Regions from separate parts of the Oerskovia sp. PE-21s genome, predicted to be linked through region 3. Evidence: predicted binding sites of a transcription regulator. Region 3 holds the regulator's gene; each other region holds the start of a gene.
The links. Region 3 encodes HrcA, which represses chaperone genes, less so after heat shock. Its sites were predicted from a motif close to TTNGCACTCGNNNNNNNCGAGTGCNAA; they were not measured.
Positions count from the first base shown of each region.

Region 1: a site for HrcA is predicted at 3,003-3,029, ahead of groES (co-chaperone GroES). Genes of this name have one in related genera too.
Region 2: a site for HrcA is predicted at 2,356-2,382, ahead of groL (chaperonin GroEL). Genes of this name have one in related genera too.

Region 1 is NZ_JBUXJM010000002.1:99,960-104,168, reverse strand. It holds gene guaB (IMP dehydrogenase) at 1-605, opposite strand, end outside; gene ACZDYF_RS03485 (MerR family transcriptional regulator) at 700-1,845, opposite strand; gene ACZDYF_RS03480 (WhiB family transcriptional regulator) at 2,057-2,344, shown strand; gene groES (co-chaperone GroES) at 2,558-2,854, opposite strand; gene ACZDYF_RS03470 (class I SAM-dependent methyltransferase) at 3,058-4,209, shown strand, end outside.
Region 2 is NZ_JBUXJM010000001.1:153,835-158,043, forward strand. It holds gene ACZDYF_RS00700 (phytoene desaturase family protein) at 1-835, shown strand, start outside; gene ACZDYF_RS00705 (glycoside hydrolase family 15) at 846-2,300, opposite strand; gene groL (chaperonin GroEL) at 2,537-4,171, shown strand.
Region 3 is NZ_JBUXJM010000003.1:554,076-558,284, forward strand. It holds gene ACZDYF_RS08435 (16S rRNA (uracil(1498)-N(3))-methyltransferase) at 1-554, opposite strand, end outside; gene dnaJ (molecular chaperone DnaJ) at 557-1,669, opposite strand; gene hrcA (heat-inducible transcriptional repressor HrcA) at 1,785-2,801, opposite strand; gene ACZDYF_RS08450 (type I restriction endonuclease) at 3,001-4,092, opposite strand.

The sequences.
Region 1 (4,209 bases), on a different contig from region 3:
CGGCCCTCGGCGTCGATGAGCGGGAGCTTCTCGATCTTGTGCTTGGCCAGGAGCGCGGCCGCGTCGTCGCGCGCGATGCCGATCGGGGCCGTCACGAGGGGCATGGGGGTCATGATCTCGAACACGCGCCGCTCGGCGAAGTCCGCGGGGTTGACGAACCGCAGGTCCCGGTTCGTGATGATGCCGACGAGCGTGCCGTCGGGCTCCACGACGGGCAGGCCGGACACCCGGTACTGACCGCACAGCGCGTCGAGCTCGGCGAGCGTGGCCTCCGGACCGACCGTGACCGGGTCGGTGATCATGCCGGACTCGGACCGCTTGACGAGGTCGACCTCCTTGGCCTGCGCCTCGATCGACAGGTTGCGGTGGATGATGCCGATCCCGCCCTGGCGGGCCATCGCGATCGCCATGCGCGACTCGGTCACCGTGTCCATCGCCGCCGAGAGCAGCGGTGCGGACATGGTGATCTCGCGCGTCAGCCGGGCGGTCGTGTCGACCTCGCTCGGGATGACGTCCGTCTCGTTCGGGAGCAGGAGGACGTCGTCGTACGTCAGTCCGGTGAAGCCGAAGGGGTCGTGTGCGGGGGCTGCGAGAGAGTCGGTCACATCAAGATTCTACGCTCAGGGCCTCGGGCATATTCCCGGCCGTCCCGCCACCGAGACGGCCGAGGGACGGCCGGGAGCGTGCGCGTGGCGCAGGTCACCGCACGACGGCGAGGGCCTCGTGGAGCAGACCGGTGAAGCTGCGCACGCGCTGGACCGTCGAGGCGTAGGGCAGGCTCGCCGCCGCCTCGTCGTTCGCGAGACCGACGAAGATCGGCAGGTCCGGGTTGGCCTCGTGCAGGGTGTGCACGACGTCGAGCACCGGCCGGGGCTGCATCGTCACCACGGCGATGGCCGCTGGGCGGACCATGGTGACGAGCTCGAGCGAGCGGTGCGCCGTGGCCGAGCCCGTGACGATGCGAGCCATGGCCCCCTGGGCGCCGAGGGCCGCCGCCAGCGCGTGCGCTGCGAGCGGCACCTGCTCCCCGGGCGCGGCGAAGATCAGCACGATGCGGCGCATGCGGCTCGGGTGGTTGGGCGGCGGACCGCCTCCCGCGACGAGCGCCTCCTCGGACGCGTGCGTGTACTCGCGCAGTGCGGCCAGGGTCGCGTTCGAGAACACGACCTCGGGCATCTCGCCCGGGGACGCGAGGAACGTCCGCTCGGCGATGCGGTGCAGCGCGGGCTCGACGAGCGTCGACCACCAGTGCCCCGGGTCCGTGCCGGGCGCGATGCGCAGGAGCTGGTCGCACTTCTTCTGGTCGAACGCGATGGCGGCGTCCACGACGTCGGACACGCTCGTCAGGCGAGGCGCCCCCAGGCGGATGGGCTCGTCGTCGGCAGATCGTGGCACCGAGCGCAGCAGCCGCACCCCGCCGGAGGGCGTGTCGGCCGCCTGGGACGAGCCACCGGCGGGTGCGGGGCCCTCCTCCAGGTCACCCCCTGCGTCGTCAGCGCCGTCGACGTCATCGGCGCCGTCGGCGTCGGCGTCGCCCGCGTCGCTCTCGAGGGCCAGCTCGGCCTCGTCCGCGTCGAGGGCTGCACGCGCTGCGTCGACGGGGGCGACCCCCTCGAGCGTCAGGCGACGCATGATGACGAGCCGCGCGACGTCGTCGGCGGTGTACCGGCGATGGGAGCCGGCGGTGTGCTCCGAGGGCCCGAGGCCGTAGCGACGGTCCCAGGTGCGGAGGGTGGCCGGGGCGACGCCCAGCCTCTTGGCAACGGCCGCGACGGCGAGAGCTGGTGCCTCGGTCGCCTTCCGTCGGGGCCCGCCGGGGTTCGGGGCGGACCGGAGTGAATTCATGCACCCGATTCTGCCGACCGGTTCAGTCGCTCGCCACTTCGGACGCGGCGTGTCTCAGTCCGTGATGCCCGGAATGGCTGAACCACGCGTGAAACGAGTGCCGTTCGCGCCACTCCGTGCCCAAATCGATGCAGACCTCGCAGAACCGGTTCACGAAGTTGCCCACCTCAGCCACTTGAACAACTTCTGCAACGCTTGTAGGTTGTCCTGCATGACAGAGATCTCGAGGCTCCCCGGACCGGTCATGGAACTGTGGGAATGGCAGTACCAGGGCTCGTGCCGCGACCAGGACGACACCCTCTTCTTCCACCCGGAGGGCGAGCGAGGCTCGACCCGACGACGACGCGCCGAGGCGGCCAAGGCGATCTGCGCCTCGTGCCCGGTGATGATGCAGTGCCGCGAGCAGTCCCTCAAGGTCCGCGAGCCCTACGGGGTCTGGGGCGGCCTCAGCGAGGACGAGCGCGCCGCGATCCTGGCCGGCGTCGCGAAGACCGGCTGACCTGCCGACCGGCCGGGCCCCGCTCGGCCTGCGCACGCGAGCCGTCCGCGCAGCACCCCGCACCACCCGTCAGCATCCACCACACGTCCCCGGCGCCCGCGCCGGCCTCGAGATCCCGCCGGCACCGGACATGACGAAGGGCCCCGCAACCGACAGGTTGCGGGGCCCTTCGTCACCAGCAGAGCTGCTGGACGTCAGCCGGTGATCAGAAGATCAGGAGACGACCACGGCGAGGATGTCGCGCGCGGAGAGCACCAGGTACTCCTGGCCCCCGTACTTGACCTCGGTGCCGCCGTACTTGCTGTAGATGACCTTGTCGCCGACGACGACGTCCAGCGGGACGCGGTTGCCGTTGTCGTCGATACGACCCGGACCAACGGCCAGGACCTCGCCCTCCTGGGGCTTCTCCTTGGCGGTGTCCGGAATGACCAGGCCGGATGCGGTCGTGGTCTCGGCCTCGAGGGCCTTCACGACGATCCGGTCCTCGAGCGGCTTGATGGGGACCGACACGTCGGACCTCCGTTTCGCTGTGAGAACTGCAACGGGTAGGTGTCGAGCGCAGCCTGCCGTCCGTCGTCGCGGGTGCCGGACCGGCGGGAGTCGCTCTCGTCGCCCTCACCCGAAGGTGCGGACGACCTACGCTCAATCTAGGTCCGCATTAGCACTCGGTCAAGGCGAGTGCCAACGCGCGCCGGGCGTGGAAAGATCGATGCATGGACGCGTCGGCACTGACCAAGCTGCTCAGCCCGGCGGGATGGTCGCTCCTCAGCGCACTCCCGCCCTACGACGAGCGCCAGGCCATGGTGCTCGCGACCGGCCTGCGCGCCCAGGGCGTCGACCCCGAGCTCGCCGCGGCAGCCCTCACCCAGTCCCGCCTGCGCGCCAAGGCCCACCTCAAGTTCGACGCTTTCGCCGACGGCATGCTCTTCACCCAGGACGGTCTCGAGCAGGCGACCCGGCTCGTGGTCGCGGCCCACCACGCGCAGCGCTACCACGCGGCCGGCGTCACCAAGGTGGCCGACCTGACGTGCGGCATCGGCGCGGACTCCATGACCTTCGCCGGGACCGGCCTGCAGGTCCTCGCGACCGACGTCGACGAGGTCACGGCCTCGATCGCGACGGTCAACCTGCGCCACTTCCCCGAGGCCGAGGTCCGCCACGCCGACGGCCTGAGCATCGACCTCGTCGCGGAAGGCGTCGACGGTGTGTTCGCCGACCCGGCGCGGCGCACGCGGTCGGGCACGCGGATCTTCGACCCGCGCTCGTACGCTCCCGCGCTCGACGACGTGTGGGCGCTGCGCTCGGTCGTGCCCGCGGTCGGGATCAAGGTCGGTCCTGGCATCCCGCACGCGGGGCTGCCCGCCGACGCCGAGACCCAGTGGGTCTCGGTCGACGGCGACGTCGTGGAGGCCGCGCTCTGGTTCGGGCCCCTCGCCCCGGACGGCCCCGGGCGCACGGCCCTCGTGCTGCGCTCCACGACCGACGCCGACGGCAACCACCGCACGACCTCGCGCACCCTGCGCCACGACCAGGGCGACGACGAGCCCGTGCCGGACGTCGGCGCCGTCGGGCACTATCTGTACGAGCCCGACGGCGCGGTCATCCGCGCCGGGCTCGTGGCCCACGCCGCGGCGGAGCTGGGCGGGCGGCTGCTCGACCGGACCATCGCGTACGTCACGACGGACCACCCCGCGCCGCGCGCGGTCGTGGGCAGCGCCGACAGCGCTGATCTTGCGATCGGCTACCGTGTCCTGGACGTCATGCCCTTCAGCCTCAAGAAGCTCAAGGCGTACCTGCGCGAGCGGGGCGTCGGGCGGCTGACCATCAAGAAGCGAGGCACGGCCGTCGTGCCTGAACAGCTCCGC
Region 2 (4,209 bases), on a different contig from region 3:
CTCCGAGGGCGGCTGGCCGATCCCGCGCGGTGGTTCGGGAGCGATCGTGACCGCGCTCGTCGCGGACCTCGAGGCGCACGGTGGCCAGGTCGTGACCGACCACCCGGTCCGCTCGGAGTCGGACCTCCCGCCCGCGCGCGCGATCATCTTCGACACGACACCGCGCACGGTCGTCGAGGTCTTCGGGTCCCGCCTGACCGGCCGGGCCGCGCGCGCGCTCACGGCGTTCCCGTACGGCAACGCGGCGAGCAAGGTCGACTTCGTCCTGCGCGGCCCCGTGCCGTGGAAGCACGCCGACGTCGGACGGGCGGGCACCGTCCACGTCGGCGGCACGCGCGCCGAGATGGCCGCGGCAGAGGGCGCTGTCGCCGAGGGCAGGCACGCCGAGCGTCCCATGGTGCTCGTGAGCGACCCCAGCGTCGTCGACCCGTCGCGCAGGGCGGGGGACCTCCGCCCCCTGTGGGCCTACGCGCACGTCCCCGCTGGCTCGACCCTCGACGTCACCGAGGCGATCACCGCCCAGATCGAGCGCTTCGCACCCGGCTTCCGCGACGTCGTCGTGACCTCGCGCTGCGTACCCGCAGCGCGCATGAGCGAGCACAACGCCAACTACGTGGGCGGGGACATCGCGGCGGGGGTCGTCAACCTGTGGAGGGTGATCGCCCGCCCGACGGCCCGGCTCGACCCGTACGCGACCGGCCTCGACGGGGTCTACCTGTGCTCGGCCTCCACACCACCGGGACCGGGGGTGCACGGGCTCGGCGGCTGGTACGCGGCCCAGCGCGTGCTGCGGCGCGAGTTCGACGTGCCGCACCTGCCTCGCCTGGCCCCCTGAGGCTCCGGACTCAGGGCAGCGCTGCTGCTGCAGCGCGCTGGTCCTCGAGCTCGACCAGGGTCAGCACCACGAGCGCCGAGCTCCACGTGAGCGGGGCGACCGCCGCGGGCGAGCCGTCCGCGAGGACCTTCTCCGGGATCGCACCCGAGGCCGTCCGGTGGGTGGCGAGCCAGTCGAGCCAGCTCTCGGCGGCCTCGACCTCCCCGGTCGAGGCCCCGGCCAGCGCGAAGAGGGCCGTCTGGGGCGTCCACGAGATGCCGTCGGTGCGCCAGCCCGCCCCTGGTGCGACCCCGCCCGCGGGCCGGAGCATGGACATGACCGACGACCGCCACGCGTCCTGCGCCCCGGCGAGGGCCGTGGGCTGGAAGGGCGGCAGGGTGAACGTCGTCGCAGCGTCCTGCGGACCACCCGACGCGTGGCGCGGGTATCCCTGGGGCCCGAACCGTTCCTCGACCGCCGTCCGCAGGCGGGCGGCGGCACGAGCGGCGTCGGCAGCCGGTGCCCACTGCTCGCCGTCGGCGTAGATCGAGCGAGCGGCCTCGAGACCGGCGAGCAGGGGGGCCGCGGTGCCGAGCGTCAGCTCGGTCGGGTGGACCTCCCAGTAGTCGCTCGACGGCGGAGGGAGCGCCGTGTCCTCGTCGAGGACGCCCAGGACGTAGTCCGTCGACGCGTCGACGAGAGGTGCGAGCCGATCGCGCGCCGCCGCACGGTCCTGGGGGTCCTCGATCGCGTCGATCACGGTCCAGGCGGACCACAGGGCCCACCCGTTGCCGTCGGACTGGCTGCCGCGGTCGTCGGGCACGCCCGAGGCGTCGGGCCGGTAGCGCGCCTGGAACGACCCGTCGGCCTCCTGGACCGAGCGCAGGAAGTCGAGCACCCTCAGGGCGTCGTCGACGTGCCCGGTCCGCGCGTAGGCGGCCGCCGTGAACGACGCGTCCCGCGGCCACACGAAGCGCCACCTCGGGGAGGGGGCGGCGAGCGAGGCGCCGTTCTCGAGCGTGAGGGCGTGCAGGTCGAGCAGCGCGTCCTGGCCGAGGGCCGCGAACCGGGTGCCTTCCCCGGGGACGTCGCCCGCGGCGAGCCACGCGCGCGAGGCCTCCGCGGCGCGGGTCGCGGCCTCGGCGTCCCGGAGCTGGTCCGGCGCGAGCGGAGGGCCGGCGATCACGGTCAGCCGGTCGACCTCGCCGTCGCGGGGGTCGAGGCCGCCTGCGAGCCACCCGGGGTCGAGAGCGGCAGGGTCGAGGACCCTGCTGCCGTCGAGGTAGGTGGCCGCCATGCCGTCCGGGAGGCGAAGCAGCGAACCGTCCCCGGCCGTCGCGACACCGTCCTGGTAGAGGTCGACGTGCACGTCGGTCGGGCGGTGGGCCGGGGTCGCGCCCGCGGTCACGAGCACCACGACAGGGGCGATCGCTGCACCCAGCACCGCCAGTCGCCACCGCGTCGTCGCGAACCTCACAGTGCGCATCCTAGGACGAGCCGGACGCTCGTCGTTCCGCTACGGGCGATAGGGGGTGCCTGGTCTTGCACTCGCACCGGCCGAGTGCCAATAATGGCGTTAGCACTCTCGTCATGAGAGTGACAGTTTTCTCTGGTCGTCAGGTGAGGCCCGCGAGTCGGCGTGACATGAACGTCGGCGTGCGCGAGCCGTCCGTCGCGGGCGCCGACCGACCGTCACACGCCACCAGCGGAGGATCAATCCCCATGGCAAAGATCATCGCCTTCAACGAGGAGGCTCGTCGCGGGATGGAGCGCGGGCTCAACGTCCTCGCCGACACCGTGAAGGTCACGCTCGGCCCCAAGGGCCGCAACGTCGTCCTCGACAAGAAGTGGGGCGCGCCCACCATCACCAACGATGGTGTGAGCATCGCCAAGGAGATCGAGCTCGACGACCCGTACGAGAAGATCGGTGCGGAGCTCGTCAAGGAGGTCGCCAAGAAGACCGACGACGTCGCGGGTGACGGCACCACCACCGCGACCGTGCTCGCCCAGGCGCTCGTGCGCGAGGGCCTGCGCAACGTCGCGGCCGGGTCCAACCCGATCGCCCTCAAGCGCGGCATCGAGAAGGCTGTCGAGGCCGTGACGGCCCAGCTGCTCGTCGCCGCCAAGGACATCGAGACCAAGGAAGAGATCGCCGCCACGGCCGCGATCTCGGCCGGTGACCCCGCGATCGGCGAGCTCATCGCCGAGGCCCTCGACAAGGTGGGCAAGGAAGGCGTCATCACCGTCGAGGAGTCGAACACGTTCGGCCTCGAGCTCGAGCTCACCGAGGGCATGCGCTTCGACAAGGGCTTCCTGGCCCGCTACTTCGAGACCGACCCCGAGCGTCAGGAAGCGGTCCTCGAGGACCCGTACGTCCTGATCGTCGAGTCGAAGATCTCGAACGTCAAGGACCTGCTGCCGCTGCTCGACCAGGTCATGAAGGCCGGCCGCAGCCTCCTCATCATCGCCGAGGACGTCGAGGGCGAGGCCCTGGCCACCCTCGTGCTGAACAAGATCCGTGGCACCTTCAAGTCCGTCGCCGTCAAGGCTCCGGGCTTCGGCGACCGCCGCAAGGCCATGCTGCAGGACATCGCGATCCTGACCGGTGGCCAGGTCATCTCCGAGACGGTCGGCCTCAAGCTGGAGACCGCGACCCTCGACCTGCTCGGCCAGGCTCGCAAGGTCGTCGTCACCAAGGACGAGACCACGATCGTCGAGGGTGCCGGCGACGCCGACCTCATCGCGGGTCGCGTGAACCAGATCCGTTCCGAGATCGAGAAGTCGGACTCCGACTACGACCGCGAGAAGCTCCAGGAGCGCCTCGCCAAGCTCGCCGGCGGTGTCGCTGTCATCAAGGCCGGCGCCGCGACCGAGGTGGAGCTCAAGGAGCGCAAGCACCGCATCGAGGACGCCGTCCGCAACGCGAAGGCTGCCGTCGAGGAGGGCATCGTCGCCGGTGGTGGCGTGGCCCTCATCCAGGCCGGCGCCGTCGCGTTCGAGACCGCTGCGATCACCGACCTGGTCGGCGACGAGGCGACCGGTGCGCAGATCGTGCGTGCCGCGATCGACGCTCCGCTCAAGCAGATCGCGATCAACGCCGGTCTCGAGGGTGGCGTCGTGGCCGAGAAGGTCCGCAACCTCCCCTCGGGCCACGGCCTGAACGCCGCGACCGGCGTCTACGAGGACCTGCTCGCCGCAGGCGTCAACGACCCGGTCAAGGTCACGCGCTCCGCGCTGCAGAACGCTGCGTCCATCGCAGCGCTCTTCCTGACGACCGAGGCCGTCGTCGCGGACAAGCCGGAGAAGAACCAGCCGATGCCGGGTGGCGACGGCGGCATGGGCGGCATGGACTTCTGATCCGTCCGCTCACGCGGCCGGGCTCCTAGGAGCCCGCG
Region 3 (4,209 bases):
ACCGCGCCGCCGGCCTCGACGACCTGACGGGTGCGCTCGACGAGCCCGCGCGTGTCGATCGCGAGGTCGACCCGGGGAAGGCGGGCGCGCCGCGCCTGCTTGGTCGCGGCGCGCACGGTCGCGAGCCAGCGGGCACGCGACTTGGCGGCACGGTCCCCACGCCACACGACGATCGAGCGCTCGGCCTGCCACGGCACCACGGCGTCGGCCCCGACCTCGGTCGCGGCCTCGATCGCCATCTCGTCGCGGTCGCCCTTCGCGAGGGCCTGGACCAGCGTCACGACGACGTCGGGTGCGGGCTCCTCGACGACCTCGTCGACGCGCAGGCGGACCCCGGAGGGCTCGACGCCCTCGATGGTGCACCGCAGGCGAAGGCCCTCGCCGTCGACGACGTCGACCGCCTCCCCGACACCGCGCCGCTGCACGACACCCGCATGACGCCCCTCGGCGCCGTCGAGCACGTAGAGCGATCCCGCGGGGAAGCCCGCGAGGCCGCTCGCGGCCCCGCTCTCAAGCGAGCTGCTCGCCTCCGCGAGGAAGACCGGCGCGCTCACGCTCAGCGTCCCGAGAGCTTGTCGCGCAGCCGGGAGAAGACCCCCGGGTGCGCGGCGGACAGGCGCGGGTCGGGCCGCTCCTCGCCGCGAGCCTTCGCGAGCGAGCGCAGCAGCTCCTCCTGCTCCTCGTCGAGGCCCGTCGGGACCTGGACCTCGACGTGCACGTTGAGGTCGCCCCGGCCGCCGGTGTGCAGGTGGCCGACGCCGAGGTTCTTGAGCGTCACGATCTGACCGGGCTGCGTCCCGGGGCGCAGGTCGATCTCCTGCGGGCCGTCCAGGGTCTCGAGCTCGAGGACCGTGCCGAGGGCCGCAGCCGTCATGGGCACCTGGAGCGTGCAGTGCAGGTCGTCGCCGCGGCGCACGAAGACCTCGTGGTTGCGCTCGCGGATCTCGACGTACAGGTCGCCCGCGGGACCGCCCGCGGGGCCGACCTCGCCCTGCGACGTGAGCTTGATGCGGGTGCCGGTGTCCACGCCCGCAGGGACGTTGACGGTCAGGGTGCGACGGCTGCGCACGCGCCCTTCGCCCGCGCACTCGGCGCACGGCTCGGGGATCACGGTGCCGAAGCCCTGGCACGCGGCACAGGGGGCGGTCGTCATGACCTGGCCGAGGAACGAACGCGCCACACGCTGGACGGTGCCGCGGCCGTTGCACACGTCGCACGTGCGGGGCGACGTGCCGGGTCGACAGCACGAGCCCGAACAGGTGCCGCAGATCACCGCGGTGTCGACCTGGAGCTCGCGGCGCGCCCCGAAGGTCGCCTCCGAGAGGTCGATGTCGAGACGCACGAGGGCGTCCTGGCCACGACGGGCACGCGGGATGGGGCCGGTCTGCGCCTGGCCTCCCCCGAAGAACGTCTCGAAGATGTCCTGGAAGCCGAACCCTCCGCCCATGCCGCCGCCGGCGGCCGACGGGTCCGAGCCGAGGTCGTACTGCTGGCGCTTGTCCGGGCTGGACAGCACCTCGTAGGCGCGGGACACGTCCTTGAACTTGTCCTCGGCGGCCTCGCCCGCGACGTCAGGGTGCAGCTCACGGGCCAGCTTGCGGTAGGCCTTCTTGATCTGGTCCTGGCTCGCGTCCCGGGGCACGCCCAGGATCTCGTAGTAGTCGCTCACAGGTCACTCTCTACTAGCGCACGCCGATCCAGGACCGGCGACTTCCGACAACACCGTGCGGCGACGACCAGGGTCCGAGGACCAGGTCGAGCACCCGCCGGCGCAAGAACCGAACTCATGTGGTCAGGACGCGCGACAGGTACCGCGCGACCGCGCGGACCGAGGCGATCGTCCCGGGGTAGTCCATGCGGGTCGGTCCGATCGAGCCGATCAACGCGACCGAGTCTCCCTCGTTACCGTATCCGCTCGTCACGACCGACGTTTCGACGAGCCCTTCGAGCTGCGTCTCGTGACCGATGCGCACGCTCACCCCGGACTCCGCGGCCATCTCCGTCAACAACCCGAGCAGCACGACTTGTTCCTCGAGCGCCTCGAGGACGGGGCGCAGCGCGTGCTCGAACCTCATGCCGACCCGGGCCAGGTTGGCGGTGCCGGCGAGCACGATGCGCTCCTCCGACTCCTCGGACAGCGTCTCCTCGACGAGCAGCGCGAGCGAGCGCGCGAGGTCCCTGTCCTCGGGGCGGAACTCCTCCGCGACGTCGGCGAAGCCCTTGCCGAGCTCAGCGAGACGCTTGCCGGCCGCGACGGCGTTGAGCCGCGAGCGCAGCTCGGCGAGCGTGGCCTCGTCCGGCGCCTGGGCGACCTCGAGGGTGCGCTGCTCGACGCGGCCCGTGTCCGTGATGATGACCACGAGCAGGCGCCGGTCGCCCACCGGGACGAGCTCGAGGTGCCGCAGGCCAGACCGGCGCAGCGACGGGTACTGCACCACGGCGACCTGGCCCGTGAGCTGGGCGAGGAGACGCCCCGCCCGGGCGACCACGTCGTCGAGGTCCACGGCCTCCGACAAGAACGTCTCGATCGCGCGCCGCTCGGGCGAGGACAGGGGCTTGACCGTCGAGAGCTTGTCCACGAACAGGCGGTAGCCCTTGTCCGTGGGGATGCGCCCGGCCGACGTGTGGGGCTGGGCGATGTAGCCGTCCTCCTCGAGGGCGGCCATGTCGTTGCGGATCGTGGCCGGGGACACGCCCAGGCGGTGGCGTTCGGCCAGGACGCGGGATCCCACCGGCTCCCTCGTCAGGACGTAGTCCTCGACGATGGCACGCAGCACGTCGAGCCGTCGTTCCTCGCTCATGACCACCTCCTGCCGATCGTCGCGCGTTCTCGCACTCTCCACCGTCGAGTGCTAATTCTACGCGGTGGCCGGAGGCGCGGGGTGCGACGTGCACAGGGCCCTCACGGGGTCTTCCCGTTCGGGTCCGGGCCAGTACGGGACACCGAGACGAGGCCTCTGCCGTCGGGGCGGGCCGTCAGGCGACGGCCCGCCCCGCCGATCAGTCGTAGTAGTGCACGCTCTTACGGATGTGCTCGGCGAAGTTGTAGATCTCCTCCGGCGTCTCGATCGCGTGTCGGGTCTCGTTCTTCTCCTCGTCGAACAGCCCTACGTACTTCTGCCCCGTGTTGAAGTGAAGACGGGCGAGCGGCTTGCGGTTGTTGTCGTCCAGCAGGATGCCCATGTAGCTCTTCGTGTCTCGATGCACGATCCTGCTCGGCGGAACCTCGCTGCATGCAATGGCTCGGACAATCTGGAACCCCTCGAGTTCCTCGAACGTCGTCACGATCCCGCGATCGGCTTCTTCGACGGCCTCCGCAACACTCTCTCGCGCCGCCGACTCACCGGTCAGCGGGGCGGCGGACTCCGCGTACCCCTGTCCGCCGAGTGCGGCCTTGAGACGCTCGTTGACCTGGTCCGCGAGGAATTGCTTCATCGCCTTGGTGACGAGTGTGCGGAACTGCTCGCGCACCTTCTGGGTGATCGAACCCTCGTACACGCGGCCGGTGAGGGCCTTCACCCACTCGGCGTCCGGTTCACGGAACTGCACCGCAAGAGCTCGCTTGAGAGCGCCGATGTATTTCAGTTCTTCAGCGGCACTCACCACGGACTCGAGGTCGAACGAGTCCTTCGTGAGCTTCTGGATCTCTGGCACCAGCGAGTCGTCGAGGTCGGAGAGGTCGAGTTGCAGGAAGGGCTTGTCGTCCATCCTGTTCGGTCGGTCGAGATCGGTGAAGAAGTGGTAGTTCTCGCCGTTGGTCAGGACTGCGATTCGTGCGTTCGTCGTCGCGAAGTACCGAAAGAGCTGGGACGCGTGGTTGATCCCCAGCGGGCTGCCGACCGTCTTCGCCTCGATGAGGATCTGGACCTCGCCGTCCTTGACGATCGCATAGTCGATCTTCTCGCCCTTCTTCGTCCCGACGTCCGCCGTGAACTCGGGAACGACCTCGTTCGGGTTGAACACGTCGTATCCCAGGACGAGTGAGATGAACGGCATGACGAACGCGTTCTTGGTCGCCTCCTCGGTCTGGATCGAGGCCTTCTGCTGACGAACCTTGGTTGCCAACGAGGCAAGACGCTCCGCGATTTCCAACCGAATCACCTATCTCGACGTAGTGTGTGGTGGCCGCAGCATAGCGGGCCGGCAATCGAGAGGGACGATTGCTCGCGAACTTCACCCACAATTCACAGATCGCGCAGCCCGGCTCGC